DNA from 3 places in the Rhizobium sp. SAFR-030 genome. Region 3 is predicted to be linked to each of the others. Evidence: predicted binding sites of a transcription regulator. Region 3 holds the regulator's gene; each other region holds the start of a gene.
The links. The regulator PhoB, encoded in region 3, activates phosphate uptake and scavenging genes when phosphate is short. The targets are predictions, from matches to a motif close to TGTCATNNANCTGTCAT.
Positions count from the first base shown of each region.

Region 1: the regulator PhoB is predicted to act here: its motif matches at 4,028-4,044, upstream of ACR65N_RS11800 (UDP-2,3-diacylglucosamine diphosphatase).
Region 2: the regulator PhoB is predicted to act here: its motif matches at 2,184-2,200, upstream of ACR65N_RS18965 (DUF2794 domain-containing protein).

Region 1 is NZ_JBPFDO010000003.1:469,758-477,478, forward strand. Features, by position in the region: gene ACR65N_RS11780 (TolB family protein) at 1-133, shown strand, start outside; gene bluB (5,6-dimethylbenzimidazole synthase) at 130-849, shown strand; gene ACR65N_RS11790 (hypothetical protein) at 862-1,557, opposite strand; gene ACR65N_RS11795 (NADP-dependent malic enzyme) at 1,672-4,002, opposite strand; gene ACR65N_RS11800 (UDP-2,3-diacylglucosamine diphosphatase) at 4,190-5,041, shown strand; partial or broken gene ACR65N_RS11805 (MFS transporter) at 5,186-6,010, shown strand; gene ACR65N_RS11810 (MFS transporter) at 5,991-6,344, shown strand; gene dgcA (N-acetyl-D-Glu racemase DgcA) at 6,314-7,297, opposite strand; gene ACR65N_RS11820 (ABC transporter permease) at 7,391-7,721, shown strand, end outside.
Region 2 is NZ_JBPFDO010000006.1:187,240-194,960, forward strand. Features, by position in the region: gene ACR65N_RS18950 (ABC transporter permease) at 1-100, shown strand, start outside; gene ACR65N_RS18955 (Bax inhibitor-1/YccA family protein) at 308-1,054, shown strand; gene ACR65N_RS18960 (GNAT family N-acetyltransferase) at 1,187-1,738, shown strand; gene ACR65N_RS18965 (DUF2794 domain-containing protein) at 1,781-2,167, opposite strand; gene ACR65N_RS18970 (DUF1223 domain-containing protein) at 2,503-3,219, opposite strand; gene acnA (aconitate hydratase AcnA) at 3,456-6,149, opposite strand; gene ccmA (heme ABC exporter ATP-binding protein CcmA) at 6,418-7,065, shown strand; gene ccmB (heme exporter protein CcmB) at 7,235-7,721, shown strand, end outside.
Region 3 is NZ_JBPFDO010000005.1:425,395-433,115, forward strand. Features, by position in the region: gene pstB (phosphate ABC transporter ATP-binding protein PstB) at 1-496, shown strand, start outside; gene phoU (phosphate signaling complex protein PhoU) at 545-1,255, shown strand; gene phoB (phosphate regulon transcriptional regulator PhoB) at 1,284-1,967, shown strand; gene ACR65N_RS17860 (GcrA family cell cycle regulator) at 2,119-2,658, opposite strand; gene ACR65N_RS17865 (aspartate aminotransferase family protein) at 3,075-4,271, shown strand; gene argF (ornithine carbamoyltransferase) at 4,326-5,243, shown strand; gene ACR65N_RS17875 (Hsp33 family molecular chaperone) at 5,445-6,434, shown strand; gene apaG (Co2+/Mg2+ efflux facilitator ApaG/CorD) at 6,518-6,910, opposite strand; gene ACR65N_RS17885 (O-succinylhomoserine sulfhydrylase) at 7,041-7,721, opposite strand, start outside.

The DNA.
Region 1 (7,721 bases), on a different contig from region 3:
GATGATGGATCCGGACGGCGGCAACGTCGAAACGCTGCTGTCGCTGTTCGGCGGCCAGGGAACGATGAACTCGCCGAACTGGGCACCGGACGGATCAGCCTTCGCCTTCGTCCGCTACAGTCCTCAACGATGACCGGCGTAGAGCCCGGGGACGATCCCGAACCCTGCACGGATCCGCAGCCGGCACCCGCCGGTGCCTTCGATGAGGCGGCACGTGCGGCTGTCTACAACGCCATCCATTCGCGCCGCGACGTGCGCGACCAGTTCCGCGCCGAGCCGCTGCCGGACGACCTGCTGCGGCGGCTGCTGGAGGCCGCGCATGCTGCACCCTCGGTCGGCTTCATGCAGCCGTGGAGTTTCATCGTCATTCGCGATGCGGGCGTGAAGGAGAAGGCCTGGCAGGCGTTCTCGCGTGCCAATGAAGAGGCGGCGGGCCTGTTTGCCGACGAGCAGCAGGCGCTCTACCGCAGCCTGAAGCTCGAGGGCATCCGCAAGGCGCCGGTGTCGATCTGCATCACCTGCGATCCGGACCGCGCCGGCCCCGTGGTGCTGGGACGCACCCACAACCCGCGGATGGACGTCTATTCGACCGTCTGCGCGGTGCAGAACTTCTGGCTGGCGGCGCGCGCCGAAGGCGTGGGCGTCGGCTGGGTGAGCATCTTTCGCGACGAGGACGTTCGGCAGATCCTCGACATTCCGGAGCGGGTGGAGATCGTCGCCTGGCTCTGCGTCGGCTATGTCGACGCGCTCTACGAGGCGCCCGAGCTGGCGCTGAAGGGCTGGCGGCAGCGGCTCGACCTCGATGCGCTGATCTTCGAGGACGGATGGGGCAAGCCGGCCCGGCGCTAGCGGCAGCGCCGGCTATTCCTGCAGCTGACGCGGTGCCTGCTTCGGGCTTGCCAGATCGATATTCTGGTCGTCCGGGAAGAACTGCGGGCCGACCGTGCGGATCGGCTTGGTCGGATCGTAGTCGCGCTCCGGCATGATCGGCGAAGCATCCTGAACCGAAAGCTGAGACTTTGTGCCCAGCCGGGTGATCGAGCTGTCGCGATTGCTGCCGACGCTCGGCGCCACGGTTGCTTCGTCGGCCCCGAGGGAGGCCGGAATGGCGACCGGGTCCTGTTCTCCGCAGCGCAGCTTGCGCATCTCTTCGCGCACCGCTGCCTCGTCACGGCCGAGCGACTGAACGACCTTCTGCGGCGCCTGCCGACGGGCGAGGATCTGCCGGCGGTTGTCTTCCATGGATGCGAGGTTGGCGGCGTAGTCGCTGCAGTCGCCTTCAGCCGGCGTCTCTCCAGCGCCGGACGATCCGCCGAGCCTGACAATGCTGCCATTGCCGCAGCCCATCTCCTGCATCTCCATGCGCAGCCTGCGGATCTCCCGGTTCTGCCGGTTGAGCGTCGTGGCATAGACATTGGCGCCGCTGGTGCTGCCGATGACCTGGGTGGTGCCGGCGATCTCCTGGCCAAGTTCCAGACAGCGGGAGGCAGTATCGGCGGCAAACGACGAGGCGGGGATCAGCAGAACGAGAGCGGGGAGGAGAAACGTGCGGGGCATCTGGGTTCCGTCATCTGGCATTGGCGGCCGGACGCCTAGCTCGCCGACCGTCGTGGTCTGCCAGTCTGGGGCGTCCGGGTTGACAATGTCATAAGCCCGCTGCTGTTCCGTCGTTCAGGCGCCGACGACGGAAAAATCTGCGTGCGAAGCTTCGACAACGGCAAGTGCCGCCATGTTGACGACGCCGCGCGAGGTGACCGATGTCGACAGGATGTGTGCTGGCTGTGCTGCGCCGAGAAGGATTGGTCCGACATGCAGCGCATCCATCATCGTGCGGGCAATGCCGAGCGAGATGTTGGCGGCATCGAGGTTCGGGAACACCAGCAGATTGGCCTCGCCGGACAGGCTGCTGTCGGGCATGGCCCGCTTGCGCAGGTGTTCGGAGAGCGCCGAGCCGGCCTGCATCTCGCCATCGACTTCCAGTTCAGGTGCCCGCTGGCGCACCAGTTCGAGCGCCGCCCGCATCTTGGTGGCGCTTTCCGAATTGCGCGAGCCGAAGTTCGAATGGCAGATCAGCGCCGCCTTCGGGGTGATGCCGAAGCGGCGGATTTCCTGCGCCGCCAGCACCGTGATCTCGGCGATCTCGGCATGCGTCGGGTTGTAGTTGACGAAGGTGTCGGTGAAGAAGACCGGGCCCTTCTGGGTGATCAGCAGGCTAAGGCTGGAAAACGCGCAGACGCCGGAGCGCATGCCGATGATCTGGCGGACATCCTTCAGGTGGCGGTCGAAGCGGCCTTCGACGCCGCAGATCAAAGCGTCGGCATCGCCGCGCTTGACGGCGAGCGCGCCGATCACCGTGGAATTGGTGCGCACGATGGTGCGGGCGGCTTCCGGGTTGATGCCGGCGCGGCCGACCAGCGCCGAGTATTCATCGACGTAATCGCGGTAGCGCGGATCGTCTTCCGGGTTGATGACGGCAAAATCGGTGTTCGGCCGGATGCGGATGCCGAACCGCTTGAGGCGGGCCTCGATGACCGACGGGCGGCCGATGAGGATCGGAACGCCGGTCTTTTCCTCGAGCAGAACCTGGGCGGCGCGCAGCACGCGCTCGTCCTCGCCCTCGGCGAAGATGACGCGCTTCTTCTCGGCGATCTTGGCGCTGGTGAAGATCGGCTTCATGACGAAGCCGGAGCGCCAGACGAAGCGGCTCAGCTGGTCGAGGTACTGATCGAAGTCGGCGATCGGACGGGTCGCGACGCCGGTCTCGGCAGCAGCCCGGGCAACGGCCGGGGCGATGCGCAGGATCAGGCGCGGATCGAAGGGCGAGGGGATCAGGTAGTTGGGTCCGAAGATCGGCGTCTCGTCCGAATAGGCGCGGGCCGCGACGTCGGAGACTTCTTCGCGGGCAAGGCCGGCGATCGCCTTAACGGCGGCCATCTTCATCTCTTCGTTGATGGTGGTTGCGCCGCAATCGAGCGCACCGCGGAAGATGTAGGGGAAGCAGAGGACGTTGTTGACCTGGTTGGGGAAATCCGAGCGGCCGGTGCAGATCATCGCGTCCGGGCGGGCGGCGCGGGCAAGCTCCGGCATGATTTCCGGCGTCGGGTTGGCAAGCGCCATGATCAGCGGCTTCTCGGCCATCTGCACCAGCAGTTCCTGCTTCAGGACGCCAGCCGCCGACAGGCCGAGGAAGACGTCGGCGCCGCCGATCGATTCGGCCAGCACGCGCTTGTCGCTTTTCTGGGCGTAGATTTCCTTCCACGGGTCCATCAGCACGTTGCGGCCCTCATAGACCAGGCCTTCGATGTCGTGGACCCAGATGTTTTCACGGCGTGCGCCGAGCAGCACCAGAAGGTTGATGCAGGCGAGCGCTGCGGCGCCTGCGCCCGACGTGACGATCTTGACGTCCTCGATCTTCTTGCCCGCAAGTTCCAGCCCGTTGAGGATGGCGGCGGCGACGATGATCGCGGTGCCGTGCTGGTCGTCGTGGAAGACCGGGATGTTCATGCGCTCGCGCAGCTGGCGCTCGACCTCGAAACATTCCGGCGCCTTGATGTCCTCAAGGTTGATGCCGCCGAAGGTCGGCTCGAGGGCGGCCACCGTCGACACCATGGCATCGACGCTTTCGGCGGCGATCTCGATGTCGAAGACGTCGATGGCAGCGAACTTCTTGAACAGGACGGCCTTGCCCTCCATCACCGGCTTGGAGGCGAGCGGGCCGATATTGCCGAGACCGAGGACGGCCGAACCGTTGGAGACGACGGCCACGAGATTGGCGCGCGCCGTGTATTCGGCCGCCATTTCCGGGTTGTCGCGGATGGCGAGACAGGGGGCTGCGACGCCCGGCGAATAGGCGAGCGCCAGGTCGCGCTGGTTGCCGAGCGGCTTGGTCGCCTGGATCTCCAGCTTGCCGGGTCGCGGATAGCGATGGAAGAACAGCGCCTGTTCCTCAAGGTCCGCGGTTGCGGTCTGCTTGTCCGAAAGAGCCTTAGCTTGCTCGTCCATCGCCGTATCCTTTCTGGTCGTCTTTTGTCACCGGTCTCTTACAGCAAACTTTCGGCCGGAACAGTAGCCAATTTTCGCCTCGCGCGCCCGGCGGCACCGCTGTCCGGCGCCAGACAGTCCTCGTCCGCAGAGCGGTCGATCCGGGCGGCTGTCATCTTCCTGATAAACGAGTCTGATCTTGAACGGCCTGAAGGGACTGCACGACGAAAGGGCGGGAACCGTGGTTCAGACAGTGGAAACCAGACATTTCAGGACTCTCTTCATTTCCGACATCCATCTGGGGTCGAAGGCGGCGAAGACGGACTTCCTGCTCGACTTCCTGCGTCATCACGAGGCGCAGACGCTCGTGCTGGTCGGCGACATCGTCGACGGATGGCGGCTGAAGCGCAGCTGGTACTGGCCGCAGGGCTGCAACGACGTCATCCAGAAGCTGTTGCGCAAGGCCCGCAAGGGCACCCGCATCATCTACGTTCCCGGCAATCACGACGAGTTCCTGCGGTCGTTCCCCGGCGTGCACTTCGGCGGTATCGAGGTGGCCGAACGGCTGATCCACGAAGCGGCTGACGGCAAGAAATACCTCGTCCTGCACGGCGACGAGTTCGACGTGGTGGTGCGCAACATCCGGCTGCTCGCCTATCTCGGCGACTGGGCCTATGACGCGGCGATTGTCATCAACGGCCTGCTGGCGATCGTCCGGCGGCGGTTCAACATGCCCTACTGGTCGTTCTCCGCCTGGGCCAAGCTGCAGGTGAAGCAGGCGGTCAACTTCATCGGCGAATTCCAGAAGGTGGTCGCCGAGGAAGCCCGCCGCAACCATGTCGACGGGGTTATCTGCGGCCACATCCATCACGCTGTCATGGAAGACATCGACGGCATCCGCTACATCAACACCGGCGACTGGGTGGAAAGCTGCACGGCGATCGCCGAGCACATGGATGGCCGGTTCGAGCTGATCTCCTGGCAGCGGGCCGACGAGGGCGCCGAAGTGACGTCGCTGCCGGTCGCCGCCAAGGTTCTGGCGGACGCGCGGGCCGCCTGACGGGTCGAGTTCACCGGCGGGAGCAGAGGCGACAGGCGGGGCGTGCGCCGCAAAGCCTATAGGCAGGTGCGCGGCGCTGGTGTATGCGTCGCTGATCATTCGCCTTCTGATTTCGGAGCCTGCGTGGCCCAATCCAGCCTGCCGGTGCCGTCCCTGTTTGCCACGCGCTGCGCACTCGCCTACGCGGCGGCGCTCGGCGTCAACGGCGTGCTCCTGCCGTTCTTCCCGGTCTGGCTGAAATCCCTGTCGCTCGATGATTTCCAGATCGGCATCATCCTCACCGTGCCCATCGTGCTGCGCGTCCTGTCGGCGCCGATCGCCGGGATGCTGGCCGACCGGCTGCCGGAACGCGCCCGGGTGTTGATATTTTCCGCCGCGCTGTCGCTCGTCTCGGCCCTGGCGCTGACACTGGCGGACGGCTTCTGGATGGTGCTGCTGGTGTTCAGCCTGCAGGGTGCGGCGTTTGCGCCGTTCACGCCGGTGCTCGAATCGATCACCGTCACCGGCGTGCGTCGCTGGGGCTACCGCTACGGCTCCATCCGCGTCTGGGGTTCGATCGGCTTCGTCGCCATGTCGCTGATCGCCGGGGAGGCGATGGCCCGCTCCTCCGGCTTGGTGGTTCCGTGGGCGGCGAGCGTCGCCTTCCTGCTGACGCTGATTGCGGCCTTCGGCGTGCCGCGGCTGGGACGGGCGAACGGTTCTTCAGGCCCCGGGCCACGACAGTCTGCCGACAGCGGGTTGGGCGGGCGGCTGACGCTGCTGATGATCGGCTGCACGCTCGTCCAGTCGACGCACGGCATGTATTACGGGTTTTCCGCCATCCACTGGCAGGCGATGGGCTTCGGCGGCACCGAGATCGGCTTCCTCTGGTCGGCGGGCGTGCTGGCGGAAATCCTGTTCTTCTTCCTCCGGCCGCATCGCCCGGCGGATCTCGCCGAACGCGCTGATCCTGTTCGGCTCGGCGGCGGCGGTCCTGCGCTGGTGCCTGTTCGTGCTGCCGCTCGACTTCTGGCCGGCACTGCTGCTCCAGTGCAGCCACGCGTTCAGTTTCGCCTTCCTGCATTTCGGCATCCAGCAGAAGATCGTCGAGCAGGTGCACGAGAGCCGCGAATCATCGGTGCAGGGCACCTATTTCTTCTATAGCGGCGCCTTCCTGGCGGCCTCGACCTTCCTGTCCGGCGCGCTCTACCGCGAATTCGGCCAGCCGGCCTATCTGGCAATGGCGGCGGTGGCGGCGATTGGCCTGTGGCTCAACTTCCGCGCCGCCCGGCCTCAGCCCCAGAGCATGGGCTCGGGCGGGTAGACCAGCGACCCTTCGAATCGCAGCCCGGGCTCGCGGTCGCGCGCCAGAAGCAGCGGCCCGTCGAGATCGGCATAGGCGCAGCCCTGGGCCAGAAGCACGGCGGGCGCCATCGACAGCGAGGTGGCAAGCATGCAGCCGACCATCACCGAAAAGCCGAGCCGGTCGGCCTCCGCCTTCATCCGCAGCGCCTCGGTGAGGCCGCCGGTCTTGTCGAGCTTGATGTTGACGGCGTCGTAGCGGTCGCGCAGGCTTTCGAGATCCTTGGTCGCATGAACGCTCTCGTCGGCGCAGACCCGCACCAGGCGAGGGATGGCCGAAAGCGCTGCGTCACGGCCGGCCGGCAGCGGCTGCTCGACGAGCGCTATCCCCGCCTCGGCGCAGATCGCCAGGTACCGGGCGAGGTTGTCGTCGGTCCAGCCTTCGTTGGCATCGAGGATGATCGTCGCCTCGGGCGCCGCCCGCCGGACCGCGAGGATGCGCTCCTCGTCGTCCGGCGTGCCGACCTTGACCTTCAGCAGCGGCCGCCGGGCATTTTCGGCGGCCTGTTCCGCCATCGCCTCGGGCGTGCCGAGAGAAATGGTGAAGGCGGTGACCAGGGGCTCGCGGATCGGCGATCCAGTCAGTGCTGCGACAGTGGATCCGGCCCGCTTGGCTTCGAGATCCCAGAGCGCGCAGTCGACCGCATTGCGCGCCGCACCGGCCGGCATCAGCGTCTGCAGGCCGGCGCGATCGAGGCCATCCGCCACCGCCTGGGAGATCCTCTCCACGTCGGCCATCACGCCTTCGACGGTCTCGCCGTAGCGGGCATAGGGCACGCATTCGCCGCGCCCGACGATGCCATCCTCCTCGATCGTGCAGACGACCACATCCGCTTCGGTCTTCGAACCGCGCGAGATCGTGAAGGTGCCGGCGATCGGGAATGTTTCCGTTGTGGCTTTGAGGTGACGGGGCATCGAATTCCTTTCGCTCCGCATGGCAATTCACTGGCGGGAGTTTATATTGGCGGTCTCCTCGGTAGCATCAACCGGACGTTTGAGCAGCAACATATGCATGGCAACCCGAAGCCGGCCGATGACAGGCCCGCAACATTCGAGACGGCAGGATCCGCCGACACCGCAGGATCCGTCGACGGAGCCGAGCGGGTGGTGCTGGCTGGCGATTGGCGAAACCGCGGCATCGGCCATGTGCTGAGCGATCTCACGGCGTTCGAGGCGCGCGGTGGCTCCGGGCCGCTGCAGATCGACGTCTCCGGCATCGACATGGTCGATACGGCCGGCGCCTGGCTGATCCGCCGCCTCATCCTGCGCCAGCAGGCCGCCGGCCGCGACGTCGAGCTGGCGGGTGCCGGGCAGACGCTCGCCGACCTCATCGACGCGA
Region 2 (7,721 bases), on a different contig from region 3:
CACGCTGGTCGTGGCACTGGTGCTGACGGTGGGCATCGGCCTTGCCGGCACCTGGCGGATTCTCGGCCAGAAGGCAGGCCCCGTGCTGAGGGAGCTCTGATGCCAGGGCTGCCGCGGCAGTTGCTGGATTAAATTCTTGTCACCTTGGCGAATCGGACGGCAATCAGGGGCGATTCGGGGCTCGGCCACTTGAACCGGATGACCGATGCTCGCATATTCAATCCATGCTTGCTGAGGCTCCGCAGCGGCGCCAGGTGTCCTCGATGACGCCGACACCGTAGACATTCCGGAGCTTTGAGAGGACAAAATGGCTGAACCATACAACTTCCAGAACCGTACGGCACAGCAGCGTGCCCAGACGGGCGTCGAGATCGATGCCGGCCTGCGCGCCTACATGCTGAAGGTCTACAACCTGATGGCGCTGGGCCTGGTGATCACCGGTCTTGCAGCATTCGGGACATGGCAGCTTGCGGTCGACAACGGCCAGCTGACCGCTTTCGGCACGGCTCTCTATGCCAGCCCGCTGAAGTGGGTCGTGATGCTGGCTCCGCTCGGAATGGTGTTCTTCCTGAGCTTCCGCATCAACAAGATGAGCGTTGCCGCCGCCCAGACCACCTTCTGGATCTATGCGGCGCTGATGGGCCTGTCGCTGTCGTCGATCTTCCTGGTCTTCACCGGCCAGAGCATCGTGCAGACCTTCTTCGTCACCGCAGCCTCGTTCGGCGCGCTGTCGCTTTACGGCTACACGACGAAGCGTAACCTGTCGGCCATGGGCTCGTTCCTGATCATGGGCCTGTTCGGCCTGATCATCGCCTCGGTCGTCAACATCTTCCTCGCCTCGTCGGCTCTCGGCTTTGCGATCTCCGCCATGGGCGTGCTGATCTTCGCCGGCCTGACCGCCTTCGACACGCAGAAGATCAAGGAGATGTATCTCGAGGGCGACGAAGTTGCCGTGGTCGGCCGCAAGGCCATCATGGGTGCGCTGACGCTGTACCTCGACTTCGTCAACCTGTTCATGTTCCTGCTGCAGTTCATGGGCAACCGCAACAACTGATCCGGCAGACACCATGACGATTTGCGAAAGGCGGCTCCAGGGCCGCCTTTTTGCTGTCAGGATGAAGGGGCTTGCGGCGCGATTTCGACCGCCGTACTGTCGAAGGCGCCCCGTACCGAACGACAGATCCCGATGCCCTTCACGCTGCGCGACGCCACTCCTGCCGATCTTCCCGCCATCACCGAGATCTACCGCGACAGCGTGCTGAACGGCACCGCGAGCTACGAGATCACGCCACCGGACCAGGCAGAAATGCAGGCCCGCTTCGCCGCCATCGTCGACAAGCGCTACCCTTATATCGCTGCCGTCGACACGGACGGCACCCTGCTCGGCTATGCCTATGCCTCGGCGTTCCGCACGCGACCCGCCTATCGCTGGCTGGTGGAGGATTCGATCTATCTGGCGCCGGAGGCGCGCGGTCGTGGGCTCGGCAAGGCGCTACTGCGGGACCTGATCGAACGGTGCACCGTGCTCGGCTTCCGCCAGATGGCCGCCGTCATCGGTGGCGCGAGCCCTGCCTCCTGCGCCCTGCATGCGGGCCTCGGCTTCGAGATGGTCGGCACGATGAAGGGTACCGGCTTCAAGCACGGACGCTGGCTGGACACGGTGTTCATGCAGCGGGCGCTCGGCGATGGCACGACGTCGGAGCCGGATGCTGGCAGCTATCCGGGATCGCTGTTCTAGCGGCTGGTCCGCCCGGCAAACGGAGATCGCCGGCCGGCCAGGTCAGTCGATCAGCTTCAGGACCTTGTCGAAGACCTTGAGCACCTGCGGCAATTCATGGCCGCGCTTGAGGATCTTTCCATGCGTGTTGATCACGCTGTAGGCGCCCTGCCTGGCTGCAAGCTTCGGATCCTTCTCGATCCGGTAGAGCGGCATCTCGCCGGACCGCTTGAAGACCGAGAACACCGCCTTGTCCTTCAGGTGGTCGATCGCATAGTCCTTCCACTCGCCCTCGCCGACCATTCGCCCGTAGATCCGCAGGATCGCGTCGAGTTCACGCCGGTGGAAAGTCACCGGCAGCGGATCGTGCTTCTGGCGGTACTGGTTGAGTTCGACGACGACACCTTCCGCAGACGGCCCGCACCCGGTTAAATCCGGCTGATCGGTCATCCAAGCTCCCGGGCTTGCAACATTTCCATGACAGTTTGCCTCACCGGCCGCAAAAAGCAACCCGCAGCAGTCCCTGTAACAAGCGTGGCGGTCGGAAGATCCATGGGAGCAGAAGGCAGAGACGCAAACCGTCGAAACTCTCCGCTTTTGGCCTGATTTCGAACAAAAGGCTGCCGGAATCGGCGACCAGAGTAACGGTCATCCAGTTGGCGCCAGGCGCCATATGGTCCGGCCTCGAGTGATGACCTTACCCCCCAGCCCCCCATCGCTCAAGGCCGGACCTTCCTCTGGAGATCCTCCCAAGCATTGCAATCTCGGATTTGCGGCCCTGCGCGTCAGGGGCTCGGATGGCCCTTGCGTCCGACCATGACGACGGCCGCGCCGAGGATTGCCGCCGGTTCGCCGTTGGCGCCGGACGTCTGCAGCAGGATCGCGCAGCCGTCCTTCTTGGTGCTGCCCATGGATTTCGCCGGCAGGGTGATCTTCAGCGCCTTGCCGTCCCACATGCCGACGGTCTGCACGTCATAGACGTTGTGCCAGTATTCCATCTGCTTGCCGCTGTTTTCGCCGCGCAGAACCTCGACCTGTTCCTTCTTGGTGAAGTACGCGACGACGACCTCGGCCCGGCCGGCGCCGGGGCCGATATCGATCGACATCTCGTCGCCCGTCACCTCGACGCCGACGGGAATGGTCATGCCCGTGCCCTTGCCGTTCATCCTGTCGACGGCGCTGTTGATCGCCGACAGGTCCATGCCCTTGACGTGCTCGCGACCGTTGATGATCGCCTGCGGCGTGTAGACACCGCTGCGGCCCATCGAATGGGCGTAGCCGTACTGGCGCTCGGTATTTTCCTTGCTGCTCAGCGTGTCGGCCCAGCCGAGATAGTTCCAGTAATCGACGTGGTAGGAGAGCGCCACGACGTCGCCCTGCTCGACAAGCTTCTTCAGCGCCTGGTCGGCCGGCGGACAGGAGGCACAGCCTTGCGAGGTGAAGAGCTCTACGACGCCTTTCGGGGACCGGATCTCGCCGGCGATCGCCGGGCTGCAGACCATCGCCGCCGCCGCGATCCAGGCGCAGCGTTCGGCAAGCTTCAAGATTGAGGTCAGGAGAGGCATTGGATGTCTTTGTTGCGAGGGAGCATTACGGTCCATGCGTCGAACCTACCTGCCGCCCGCTTCAAGCGGAAGTCACAAGCGGGTGAGACGCAGGGTGCCGGCGGACGGTGCGCAAAGGAAAGCCGCCGGACAAGCCTGTCCGGCGGCCTTTATCATGTCACTTCGGATGCCGCTCAGGCAGCCAGGTCACGCAGAACCGTCTGCAGGATGCCGCCGTTGTTCATGTAGATCACTTCGTCGAGCGTATCGATGCGGCAGAGGATCTTGATCTCCTTCACCGAACCGTCGGCATAGGCAATCTTGGCAGTCATCCACTCGCGCGGCTTGATCTCGCCGTCGAGGCCTTCGATCGTCACCGTCTCGTCGCCCTTGAGGTCGAGGCTCTGCCAGTTGACGCCCTCGTCGAAGACGAACGGTACGACGCCCATGCCGACCAGGTTCGAGCGGTGGATACGCTCGAAGGACTGGGCGATGACGGCGCGTACGCCAAGCAGGTTGGTGCCCTTGGCAGCCCAGTCACGCGACGAACCATTGCCGTATTCGACGCCGGCGAAGATCACCAGCGGCGTGCCCTCGGCCTTGTACTTCATGGCCGCGTCGTAGATCGACATCTCTTCCTTCGACGGATAGTGGACGGTGTAGCCGCCTTCCTTGCCGTTCGGGCCGAGCATGAAGTTGCGGATGCGGATGTTGGCAAACGTGCCGCGCATCATCACTTCGTGGTTGCCGCGGCGCGTGCCGTACTGGTTGAAGTCGGCAACGCCGACGCCGTTCTCCATCAGGTAGGCACCGGCAGGCGATGCGGCCTTGATCGAACCGGCCGGCGAGATGTGGTCGGTGGTGATCTTGTCGCCGAACAGGCCGAGCACGCGGGCGCCGACGATGTTGGAGACGCCCGAGCCGGTCTTGCCCATGCCGACGAAGTAGGGCGGGTTCTGCACGTAGGTCGAGTTGTCGTCCCAGGCATAGGTCTGGCCCGGCGGGATCTGCACGGCCTGCCAGTTTTCGTCGCCCTTGAACACGTCGGCGTACTTGCTCTCGTAGAGTTCGCGGGTGACGTATTTCAGGATGAATTCCTGGATCTCGTGCGAGGTCGGCCAGATGTCCTTGAGGAACACCGGATTGCCGTCCTGATCATGGCCGAGAGGTTCGGTGGTCAGGTCCTTCTGTACCGTACCGGCCAGCGCATAGGCGACGACCAGCGGCGGGGAAGCAAGGTAGTTCGCCTGGACGTCCGGCGAGATGCGGCCTTCGAAGTTGCGGTTGCCCGACAGAACACCGGCCGTGATCAGGCCCTTGTCGTTGATCGTCTTCGAGATCGGTGCCGGCAGCGGGCCGGAATTGCCGATGCAGGTGGTGCAGCCGAAGCCGACCAGGTTGAAGCCCAGCGCATCAAGCGAGGTCTGCAGGCCCGACTTGGCGAGATATTCGCCAACCACCTGGGACCCAGGCGCCAGCGACGTCTTCACCCACGGCGCGGACTTCAGGCCCTTAGCAACCGCGTTGCGGGCCAAGAGGCCGGCGGCGATCAGCACCGACGGGTTGGAGGTGTTGGTGCAGGACGTGATGGCGGCGATCGCCACGTCGCCGTGGCCGATGTCGTAGCCTTCGCCTTCGACGGCGTAGCGGGCATTCAGCTGGCCCGGCTTCTTGTAGTCGTTCTCGAGAGCGGTCGCGAAGTTCGGCGCAATGGTTTCAAGCGCCAGGCGGCCTTCCGGACGCTTGGGGCCCGCCATCGACGGCACGACGTCGCCGAGGTCGAGTTCAAGCGTGTCGGTGAAGACAAGGTTCGAGCCGTCACCGTCGCGCCACATGCCCTGCGCCTTGGAATAGGCTTCGACCAGCGCGATGCGGTCCTTGGTGCGGCCCGACATGGTGAGGTAGTTGATGGTTTCGCCGTCGACGGGGAAGAAGCCGCAGGTGGCGCCGTATTCCGGACCCATGTTGCCGATGGTGGCGCGGTCGGCAAGCGACATCGAGTCGAGGCCGGGGCCGAAGAATTCGACGAACTTCGAGACGACGCCCTTCTTGCGCAGCATCTGCACGACGGTGAGCACGAGGTCGGTGGCGGTGACGCCTTCCTTGACCTTGCCGGTCAGCTTGAAGCCGATGACTTCCGGCAGCAGCATGGACACCGGCTGGCCGAGCATGGCAGCCTCGGCCTCGATGCCGCCGACGCCCCAGCCGAGAACGCCAAGTCCGTTGATCATCGTCGTGTGGCTGTCGGTGCCGACGCAGGTATCCGGATAGGCAACCGTTTCGCCGTCCTCTTCCTTGGTCCAGACCGTCTGGCCGAGGTATTCCAGATTGACCTGGTGACAGATGCCGGTGCCGGGGGGCACGACGCGGAAGTTCTTGAACGCCTGCTGGCCCCACTTGAGGAAGCGGTAGCGCTCGCCGTTGCGCTCGTATTCGAGCTCGACGTTGCGGGCAAAGGCGGTCGGCGTGCCGAACTCGTCGACGATGACCGAGTGGTCGATGACCAGGTCGACGGGAACCAGCGGGTTGATCTTTTCCGGATCGCCGCCGAGCGCCACCATGGCGTCACGCATCGCGGCAAGGTCGACGACGGCGGGAACGCCGGTAAAGTCCTGCATAAGAACGCGCGCCGGGCGATAGGCGATCTCGTTCTCGACCTTGCCCTTGTTGCTGAGCCACGCGGCCACCGCCAGGATGTGATCCTTGGTGACCGACTGACCGTCTTCGAAACGCAGCAGGTTTTCCAGCAGCACCTTCATCGAGAAGGGCAGGTTTGCCACGCCCGGCAGGCCATTGGCTTCCGCCTTCGGCAGGCTGTAATAGACGTAGTCCTTGCCGTCGACGGTCAGGATGGACCGACAATTGAAGCTGTCGAGTGATTTGGACACGGAACATATCCCCGCTGATATAGAGCCAACACGCGCGTGCGGACGCCTATGCACTTCATGCACATCAGGATGCGGGTACGACCATTTCCGCTGTCCGCACGAGAAGATAAAATCCTCAGGTCCGGCGCAATGTGAAAATCACGCCGGCCGCTGGCGTGGTTGCGAAGCTTATAGATAATTTCTAAGAAAGGTTCCAGACAGTGTTTGGGACGATCGTCAGAATTTTTTTCGACAAGCCTCCGACCGGCGGCAAACGAAGGCGGACCTCATGCGGCTGACCGCAGAAGATCTCTCGGCACGGCGTGGTGAGGATCTGCTTTTCTCCAATATTTCCTTCAGCTTGGTCGATGGCGACGCGCTGCTGCTGACGGGCCGCAACGGTTCTGGAAAGTCGACGCTGCTGCGCGTGGTGGCGGGCCTGCTGCCGGCATCGGGGGGGCGGGTGCTGTGGAATGACCCGGATGCATCCGAGCCGATGCGGGTGTCCGAAGCCTGCCACTATCTCGGCCATCGCAACGCGATGAAGCCGGAACTGACGGTGGCGGAAAACCTGAGCTTCTGGAAGTCGTTCTTCACCGGCAGCGAGAGCGGTCGTGGCCTGGCGGTTGAGCGTGCGGCGAGTGCGGTCGAACTCGACACGATCCTGCATCTGCCCTTCGGATACCTTTCGGCCGGCCAGCAGCGACGCATGGCGTTTGCCAAGCTGCTGGTGGCGCACCGGCCTGTCTGGCTGCTCGACGAACCGACGGCAGCCCTCGACACCTTGGCCGAAGCGCTGTTTGCCCGCCTGATCCGAGACCACCTCGCCGATGGCGGGATCGTTCTCGCCGCCACCCACCAGCCGCTGGATTTCACCGCGAAGCATCGTCTGGAGATGAAGGGGTTTGCGCACGCGGATATGGAGGTGGGTGTATGATGCAAGGCACCTCAAGGCAGTTGACAAAATCTGCCCCTCATCTGCCTGCCGGCATCTTCTCCACGTCTGAACGGGGAGAAGGATCATTGCGGCAACGGCAGATTTCCCCCTCTCCCCGCCTGCGGGGAGAGGGTTGGGGTAAGGGGCAAGCAGCCGACAAGGCACCATCATGACCGCCCTCCTGCTGCGCGATCTCAGACTTTCGGTGCGGGCCGGCGGCGGTGCGCTGATCGGCGTGCTGTTCTTCCTAACGGTGGTCGCCGTCATTCCATTCGGCGTCGGTCCCGATCTCAACCTGCTCGCCCGCATCGGCCCGGCAATCGTCTGGATCGGCGCGCTGCTGTCTGCGCTCCTCGGCCTCGACCGGCTGTTCCAGACCGAGCGCGAGGACGGCTCGCTCGATCTCCTGCTGATGCAGGAGCATCCGCTGGTGCTGACGGTGCTGGTGAAATGCCTCGCCCACTGGCTGGCCAATGTTTTGCCGCTGGTGATCGCTTCGCCGCTGCTCGGACTGTTCATGAACATGGACGAGGTGGCGATCGGCGCCGTCATGCTGACGCTGCTGGTCGGCTCCCCTGCGCTGACCTTCATCGGTGCGGTGGGTGCCGCGGTCGCCGTGACCTTGCCGCGCGGCGGCCTGCTCGTGTCGATCCTTG
Region 3 (7,721 bases):
CATGGTGTTCCAGAAGCCGAACCCGTTCCCCAAGTCGATCTACGAGAACGTCTCCTACGGTCCGCGCATTCATGGCCTCGCCAGGAACCGCGCCGACATGGACCAGATCGTTGAGGCAAGCCTGCAGCGCGCCGGCCTTTGGAACGAGGTAAAAGATCGCCTGCTGGAATCCGGCACCGGCCTGTCCGGCGGCCAGCAGCAGCGTCTGTGCATCGCCCGCGCCATCGCCGTGTCGCCGGAAGTCATCCTGATGGATGAGCCGTGCTCGGCGCTTGATCCGATCGCGACGGCCAAGGTCGAGGAGCTCATTCACGAGCTGCGCGCCAACTACACGATCGTCATCGTTACCCACTCAATGCAGCAGGCTGCCCGCGTTTCACAGCGCACCGCCATGTTCCACCTCGGCCAGCTCGTCGAGGAAGACGATACCGACAAGATGTTCACCAATCCGGATGACCAGCGCACGCAGGACTACATCATGGGCCGTTTCGGCTGATCAGACAGCGCCGCCTGCCACTGGTTCCATTCGTCCGAGGAGAGACACATGCCATCCCATATCATGTCGGCTTATGATGAAGAGCTGAAGTACCTCAATCGCCGCATCTCCGAGATGGGCGGCCTGGCCGAGCAGATGTGCTCGGACGCCGTGCGGGCGCTCGTCAATTCCGACAGTGCTCTCGCGCAGAAGGTCATCTCCGACGACGTTATTCTCGATCATGCCGAGCGCGAGATCCAGGAGAAGGTGATCGTCACCATCGCCAAGCGCCAGCCGATGGCGGCGGACCTGCGCGAGATCATCGGCACGCTGCGCATCGCCGCCGATCTCGAACGGGTCGGCGATCTCGGCAAGAACACCGCCAAGCGGGTGATCGCAGTGCAGGGCACCGGCGTACCGCGCAAGCTGGCCCGCGGCCTGGAGCATCTGTCCGACCTGGCGCTGGTGCAGCTGAAGGAAGTGCTGGACGTCTATTCGCACCGGTCTGCCCAGAAGGCCGAGGCGATACGCCAGCGCGATGAAGAGATCGACGCGATGTACACCTCGCTGTTCCGCGAGCTCCTCACCTACATGATGGAGGATCCGCGCAACATCACCACCTGCACGCATTTGTTGTTCTGCGCCAAGAACATCGAGCGCATCGGTGACCACGCGACAAACATTGCCGAGACCATCTACTACATGGCGACCGGCGCCCAGCCTGTCGGCGAGCGGGCCAAGGACGACAGCTCCAACATGCTCGGCGCTGTGGCCGAATAGCTGCGCGGACCTGTAGGAGTTCCTGATTATGCTGCCGAAGATTTCTGTCGTCGAGGACGAGGAGGCGCTCAGCGTTCTCCTTCGCTACAACCTGGAAGCTGAAGGTTACGAGGTGGAGACGATCCTGCGCGGCGACGAGGCGGAGATCCGTCTTCAGGAGCGCGTGCCGGATCTGCTTATCCTCGACTGGATGCTGCCGGGGGTGTCCGGCATCGAGCTCTGCCGACGGCTGCGCATGCGTCCGGAGACCGAGCGTCTGCCGATCCTCATGCTCACCGCCCGCGGCGAGGAAAGCGAACGTGTCCGCGGTCTGGCGACCGGTGCCGACGATTACGTCGTCAAGCCGTTCTCGACGCCGGAACTGATGGCGCGCGTCAAGGCGATGCTGCGCCGCGCGCGTCCTGAAGTCCTGTCCAGCGTGCTTCGCTGCGGCGATATCGAGCTCGACCGCGATACGCACCGCGTGCACCGCAAGGCCCGCGAAGTGCGTCTGGGGCCGACGGAGTTCAGGCTGCTGGAATTCCTGATGGCGTCGCCCGGCCGCGTTTTCTCGCGCTCTCAGCTTCTCGACGGCGTCTGGGGGCACGACATCTATGTCGATGAGCGCACTGTCGACGTGCATGTCGGTCGTCTTCGCAAGGCCCTGAACTTTTCCAACATGCAGGACGTGATCCGCACCGTGCGCGGCGCCGGCTATTCCATGGAAGCCTGACGCTTAGAGGCGATCCGCCTGTCCTGACGAAGCCCGGCCGACAGGTCGGGCTTTTTCGTGGGCCGCGGGCGAACGTCCGGTCCGGCCGGACGCAGGCCACAAAAAAACGGGCACAAGGCCCGTTTTCACCAGTGCATCGACTGTGCTCGTATCAGGCACGTGCGGCCGCGGACTTGCGGCGCTCGGTGACCGGCTGGTAGGCAAGCCGTGCGTGGTACTTGCAGTAAGGCGAGTTGTCGCAGGATTCAGCGCCGCAGAAGTGGAAGTCGTCCTTCAGCGGATCGCCGACCGGCCACTTGCAGGTGCGTTCGGTCAGCTCGGTGAGGACGAGGCGGCGCGCCATCGGGACCACGACATTGGTCGTCACCAGCTGGGTGGCGTTGATCGCCTCGATCTGGAAGTCTTCCTTGACCGCGGTTGCACCCATCGGACGGCCGATGGTGCGTGCCGGTACAACGTTCGGGCGAGCGGTGTAGGCCGGAGCGCGTGGCACCGGCGCAGTGCGCTTGGGCGTGCGGGCGGCAGCCGAAGTCCCGCCGGCCTTGATGCGGCCCGGCAGGTTGAGGCGATGCACCTTGCCGATCACCGCGTTGCGGCTGACGCCGCCAAGCTGGGCAGCGATCTGGCTGGCGCTGAGCCCTTCGGCCCATAACCGCTTCAATCTCTCGACGCGTTCGTCTGTCCAATTCATGCTGTCTCTCCGCCTTGAGCACACATCAGCAAGACAGAATCTCTCACCGTTACGACGAAACCAATTTCGTCGCGCATACTACATCTATACTTTTGGTGACTAGTTCCGCCGCATGCAGTCTAGTAATTGATCTTTAACCTAGAGGGCGGTGGACTCGCTGACAAGAGTCGTACGAATCGCTGCGAATCGATTTCCGGGTTTTCCCCAACTTGCTGCCAGACAGAGTCTTTTTTGCCACAGCGGCCGAAACCTGCGCCGTAACCGCCATGGCCCGGCAATGCGCCGGAATTGGAGCGATTTGTTGACAGCCGTCGGCGGAATGCGGATAGTGCAGCCGCCGCCCGCTGGGGCGGCATTTTTGATTTCGGCGGACGTTGCCGCCGCACAGATGATGATGCCCAAGGAGTGCTGTCGCCATGGCTGAAGCCGCGCTTTTCGACACGTTTGCACGGGCCCCTCTGCGCTTCGAGCGTGGTGAAGGGGTTTGGCTGGTGACGGAGACGGGCGAGCGCTATCTCGATTTCGGCGCAGGCGTCGCGGTCACCTCCTGCGGCCACGCCAATCCGCATCTTGTCGAGGCGCTGAAGGCGCAGGCCGACAAGGTCTGGCACCTTTCCAATCTCTACGAGATCCCCGAGCAGGAGCGGCTGGCACAGCGGCTGGTCGAGGCGACCTTCGCCGACAAGGTGTTCTTCACCAATTCCGGCGCGGAAGCCCTGGAATGCGCCATCAAGACCGCCCGCCGCTACCATTACTCCAAGGGTCATCCCGACAAGTTCCACATCATCACCTTCGAGGGCGCCTTCCACGGTCGGACCATTGCGACGATCGCTGCCGGCGGCCAGGAAAAGTATCTCGAAGGCTTTGGCCCGAAGGCGCCCGGTTTCGATCAGGTGCCGTTCGCCGATATCGAGGCCCTCAAGGCGGCAATCACCGAGAACACCGGCGCTCTGCTGATCGAGCCGATCCAGGGCGAGGGCGGTATCCGCACGGCATCCAAGGAATTCCTGCAGCAGCTGCGCAATCTCTGCGACGAGCACGGCATGCTGCTGATCTTCGACGAGGTTCAGACGGGCGTCGGCCGGACCGGCAAGTTCTTCGCCCATGAATGGTCCGGCGTTACGCCTGACATCATGGCTGTGGCCAAGGGCATCGGCGGCGGTTTTCCCTTCGGCGCGTGCCTCGCGACCGCCGAAGCTGCCTCCGGCATGAAGCCCGGCGTGCACGGAACCACCTATGGCGGAAATCCGCTGGCGATGGCTGTCGGCAATGCCGTGCTCGACATCGTGCTGGAAGACTCCTTCCTGCAGAATGTCCGCGACGTGGCGCTGGTGTTCCGCCAGGGGCTCGCGGGCATTCAGGACCGCTTCCCCGAGGTTATCGAGGAAATCCGCGGCGAAGGCCTGATGCTCGGCATCAAGGCGCGCGTGCCGGCCGCCGAACTGACGGTTGCCATGCGCGAGGAGCATCTGCTGGGCGTGCCGGCTGGCGACAACGTCATCCGCATCCTGCCGCCGCTGGTGGTGACCGCCGAAGAGGCCCGCGAGGGCTTGGCTCGTATCGAACGCGCCGCCGAAAAGCTGCAGAGCGAAAAGTTGAAGAAGTCGGCCTGACCCGGCCGGTCGTAGCGAGCGGGCCGCCGGATGGCGCCCCGGATGGAATGGACCATGGCATCACCCAAGCATTTTCTCGATCTCTCGGCCGTTTCCTCGGGCGAACTGCGCACCATTCTGGATGACGCGCTGACCCGCAAGAAGGCAACCAAGGCCGGTACAGCCGACAAGCCGCTTGCCGGCAAGATGCTGGCGATGATCTTCGAGAAGCCGTCCACCCGTACCCGTGTTTCCTTCGATGTCGGCATGCGCCAGCTGGGCGGCGAGACGCTGTTCCTGTCCGGTACCGAGATGCAGCTCGGTCGTGCCGAGACGATCGGCGATACCGCCAAGGTTCTGTCGCGCTACGTCGATGCGATCATGATCCGCACCACCGATCATCGCCGGCTGATGGAAATGGCCGAGCACGCGACCGTGCCGGTGATCAACGGCCTGACCGACGAGACGCATCCTTGCCAGATCATGGCGGATCTCTTGACCTTCGAGGAACATCGCGGTCCGGTCTCCGGCAAGACCTTCGCCTGGACCGGCGACGGGAACAATGTCCTGCATTCCTTCGTCGAAGGTGCCGCCCGCTTCGGCTACCAGATGAACATGGCCGTGCCGATGGGCTCCGAGCCGCTCGACAAGTACCTCAACTGGGCCCGCAACAATGGCGGCGAGGTCATGCTGTGCCATGATGCCGAACGTGCCGTCGAGGGTGTCGACATGGTGGTCACCGACACTTGGGTGTCGATGAACCAGGAGCACAAGGCGCGCGGCCACAACATATTCCAGCCCTTCCAGGTCAACGAGCAGCTGATGCGGCGCGCCCGGCCGGAGGCGCTGTTCATGCACTGCCTGCCGGCCCACCGCGGCGAGGAAGTCACCGACGGCGTCATTGACGGTCCGCAGTCGGTGGTCTTCGACGAGGCGGAAAACCGCATGCACGCGCAGAAGTCCATTCTCGCCTGGTGCTTCGGCGCGGTCTGAACGACTGCGTCCGCGCAGGCTCTGACCGAAAGCCTTGATTTGCCGGTGGCGCGCCCCCATCTGGCGGTTTTCCAACCCGCGCCGGCGATCAGTGTCGCGGCGGCGCTTCAATGACATCGTCGGCCCATCTCGCCCGGCCAAGCGGTTCCGCTCGGCTGTCTTTTGTGCGAAACGGATGGCTTCGGCGTGAAGGAGCAGATCATGGCAGAAGCCACAGTTGAACTGACCGATATCAATCTGGCCGGCGACGACCATGTGGTGCCCTTCCAGGTGGAGGGCATGGACGTCCGCGGCCGCGCCGTGCAGCTCGGTCCGCTGCTCAACACCATCCTCGGTCGGCATGACTATCCGGCCCCGGTTGCCCGCCTGCTTGCCGAGGCGATCGTGCTGACGGCGCTGATCGGCACCTCGCTCAAGTTCGACGGCCGCTTTACCGTGCAGACCAAAGGCGATGGTCCGGTCGATCTGCTGGTCGCCGACTTTTCGAGCCCGGAAAGCATGCGCGCCTATGCGCGCTTCGATCAGGAGGCGCTGGACGTGGCCATTTCGGAAGGCCGGACATCGCCGCCGGAGCTGCTCGGAGACGGTTACCTCGCCTTCACCATCGACCAGGGTCAGGGCATGCAGCCCTATCAGGGCATCGTGCCGCTGGACGGCTCGTCGCTCGAGGAAATCGCCGGAGTCTACTTCCGTCAGTCCGAGCAGATCCCGACCAAGGTTCGCCTCGGTGTCGCAGAACTGCTTGATCGAGACGAGGACGGCAAGCCGCGTCACAACTGGCGGGCAGGCGGCGTTCTCGCGCAGTTCCTGCCGCCGGCGCCGGAGCGCATGCGCCAGCCGGACCTGCATGGCGGCGACGGCGACGAGCGCGACGAGGAGCATGTCAATGACGACAGCTGGGCGGAGGCCCGGATGATGGTGGAGACGGTCGACACCGACGAGCTGACGGATCCGCAGGTCGCCATCGAGCGGCTGCTGTTCCGGCTCTTCCACGAGCGCGGCGTGCGCATCTACGAGCCGCAGGGGGTCCTCGACCGCTGCAGCTGCTCGCGCGACAAGATCAAGGGCGTGCTCGACGGCTTTACTGCGGAGGAGATCGAAGCGAGCCAGGAAGACGGCCAGATCGCCGTCACCTGCGAATTCTGCTCGACCACCTACCGCTACGATCCGTCGGAATTTACCGCCGCCTGATCATCTACGCAGGCAGCCGGCAGATATGCCGGGTGTCTGCCAGCATCTTGGCGGCTGTGGCAGCGCGGGGCGTCGACTGACGCTCAGTTGAGGACGCGCATCAGGCCGGGGCTGTCGAGGGAGAAGGCGGGGATGGCGACGATCAGGGTTTCCCCTTCGTCGGTTTCCATCTGGTAATGGCCGAACATCAGACCCGACGGCGTGTCGAGCGGGCAGCCGGACGAATACTCGTATGTATCGCCGGGTTTCAGCCGCGGCTGTTCGCCGACGACCCCTGGTCCCTCCACTTCGTCCACCAGACCGTTCTGATCGGTGATGTTCCAGTAGCGATGGACGAGCCGGACGGTCAGCTCCGAATGGTTGGCGATGACGATGCGATAGGCCCAGACATAGCGGCTCTCATCCGGGTCGGATTGCTCCTCCAGATAATAGGGTTCAACGGCGACCTCTATGTCCCTCGTCCGTGCGCGATACATGCAGACCTCAATCCTGTGGCTAGGGATATTGTACAGGAAGTGGCTGAGGTCAAGAAACGTGCCCGCGCCGGAGCGCGAGCCGCATGTATTTGCCTAGTTGATGCCGCTCGCGACGAGCGGCCGGCGTCCGTCAGCCGGCGACCTTGGCGATCGCCTGGGCCAAATCCTCGACCAGGTCGTCGCCGTCCTCGATGCCGCAGGAAAGCCTCAGCGTGCCGGGCGAAATGCCCAGCTCGGCGCGTGCCTCGTCGGTGAGGTTCTTGTGCGTCGTGGTTGCCGGATGGGTGATCAGGCTCTTGGCATCGCCGAGATTGTTGGAGATCTTGATGACTTCCAGCGCATCCTGGAGCGCAAAGGCTGCGTCCTTGCCACCCTTCAGCTCGAAGCAGACGAGCGTCGAGCCGCCTGACATCTGCCGAGCGATGATATCGGCCTGCGGATGATCCTTGCGACCCGGATAAATGACCTTGCCCACTTTGCTTTGATCGGCGAGGAAGTCGGCGATCTTCGCAGCGCTCTCCGTCTGCTGCCTGACGCGCAGCGGCAGCGTCTCCAGACCCTTCAGAAGCGTCCAGGCGTTGAACGGCGACATGGCCGGTCCCGTGTGGCGGAAATAGTCGTGCAGGTTCTCGTTGATCCATTCCTTGTCCGACAGGATCACGCCGCCGAGGCAGCGGCCCTGGCCGTCGATATGCTTGGTGGCGGAATAAACGACGACGTGCGCGCCGAGCTCCAGCGGCTTCTGGAAGAGTGGCGTGGCGAACACGTTGTCCACCACCAGCTTTGCCCCGACCTGGTCGGCGAGCTTCGC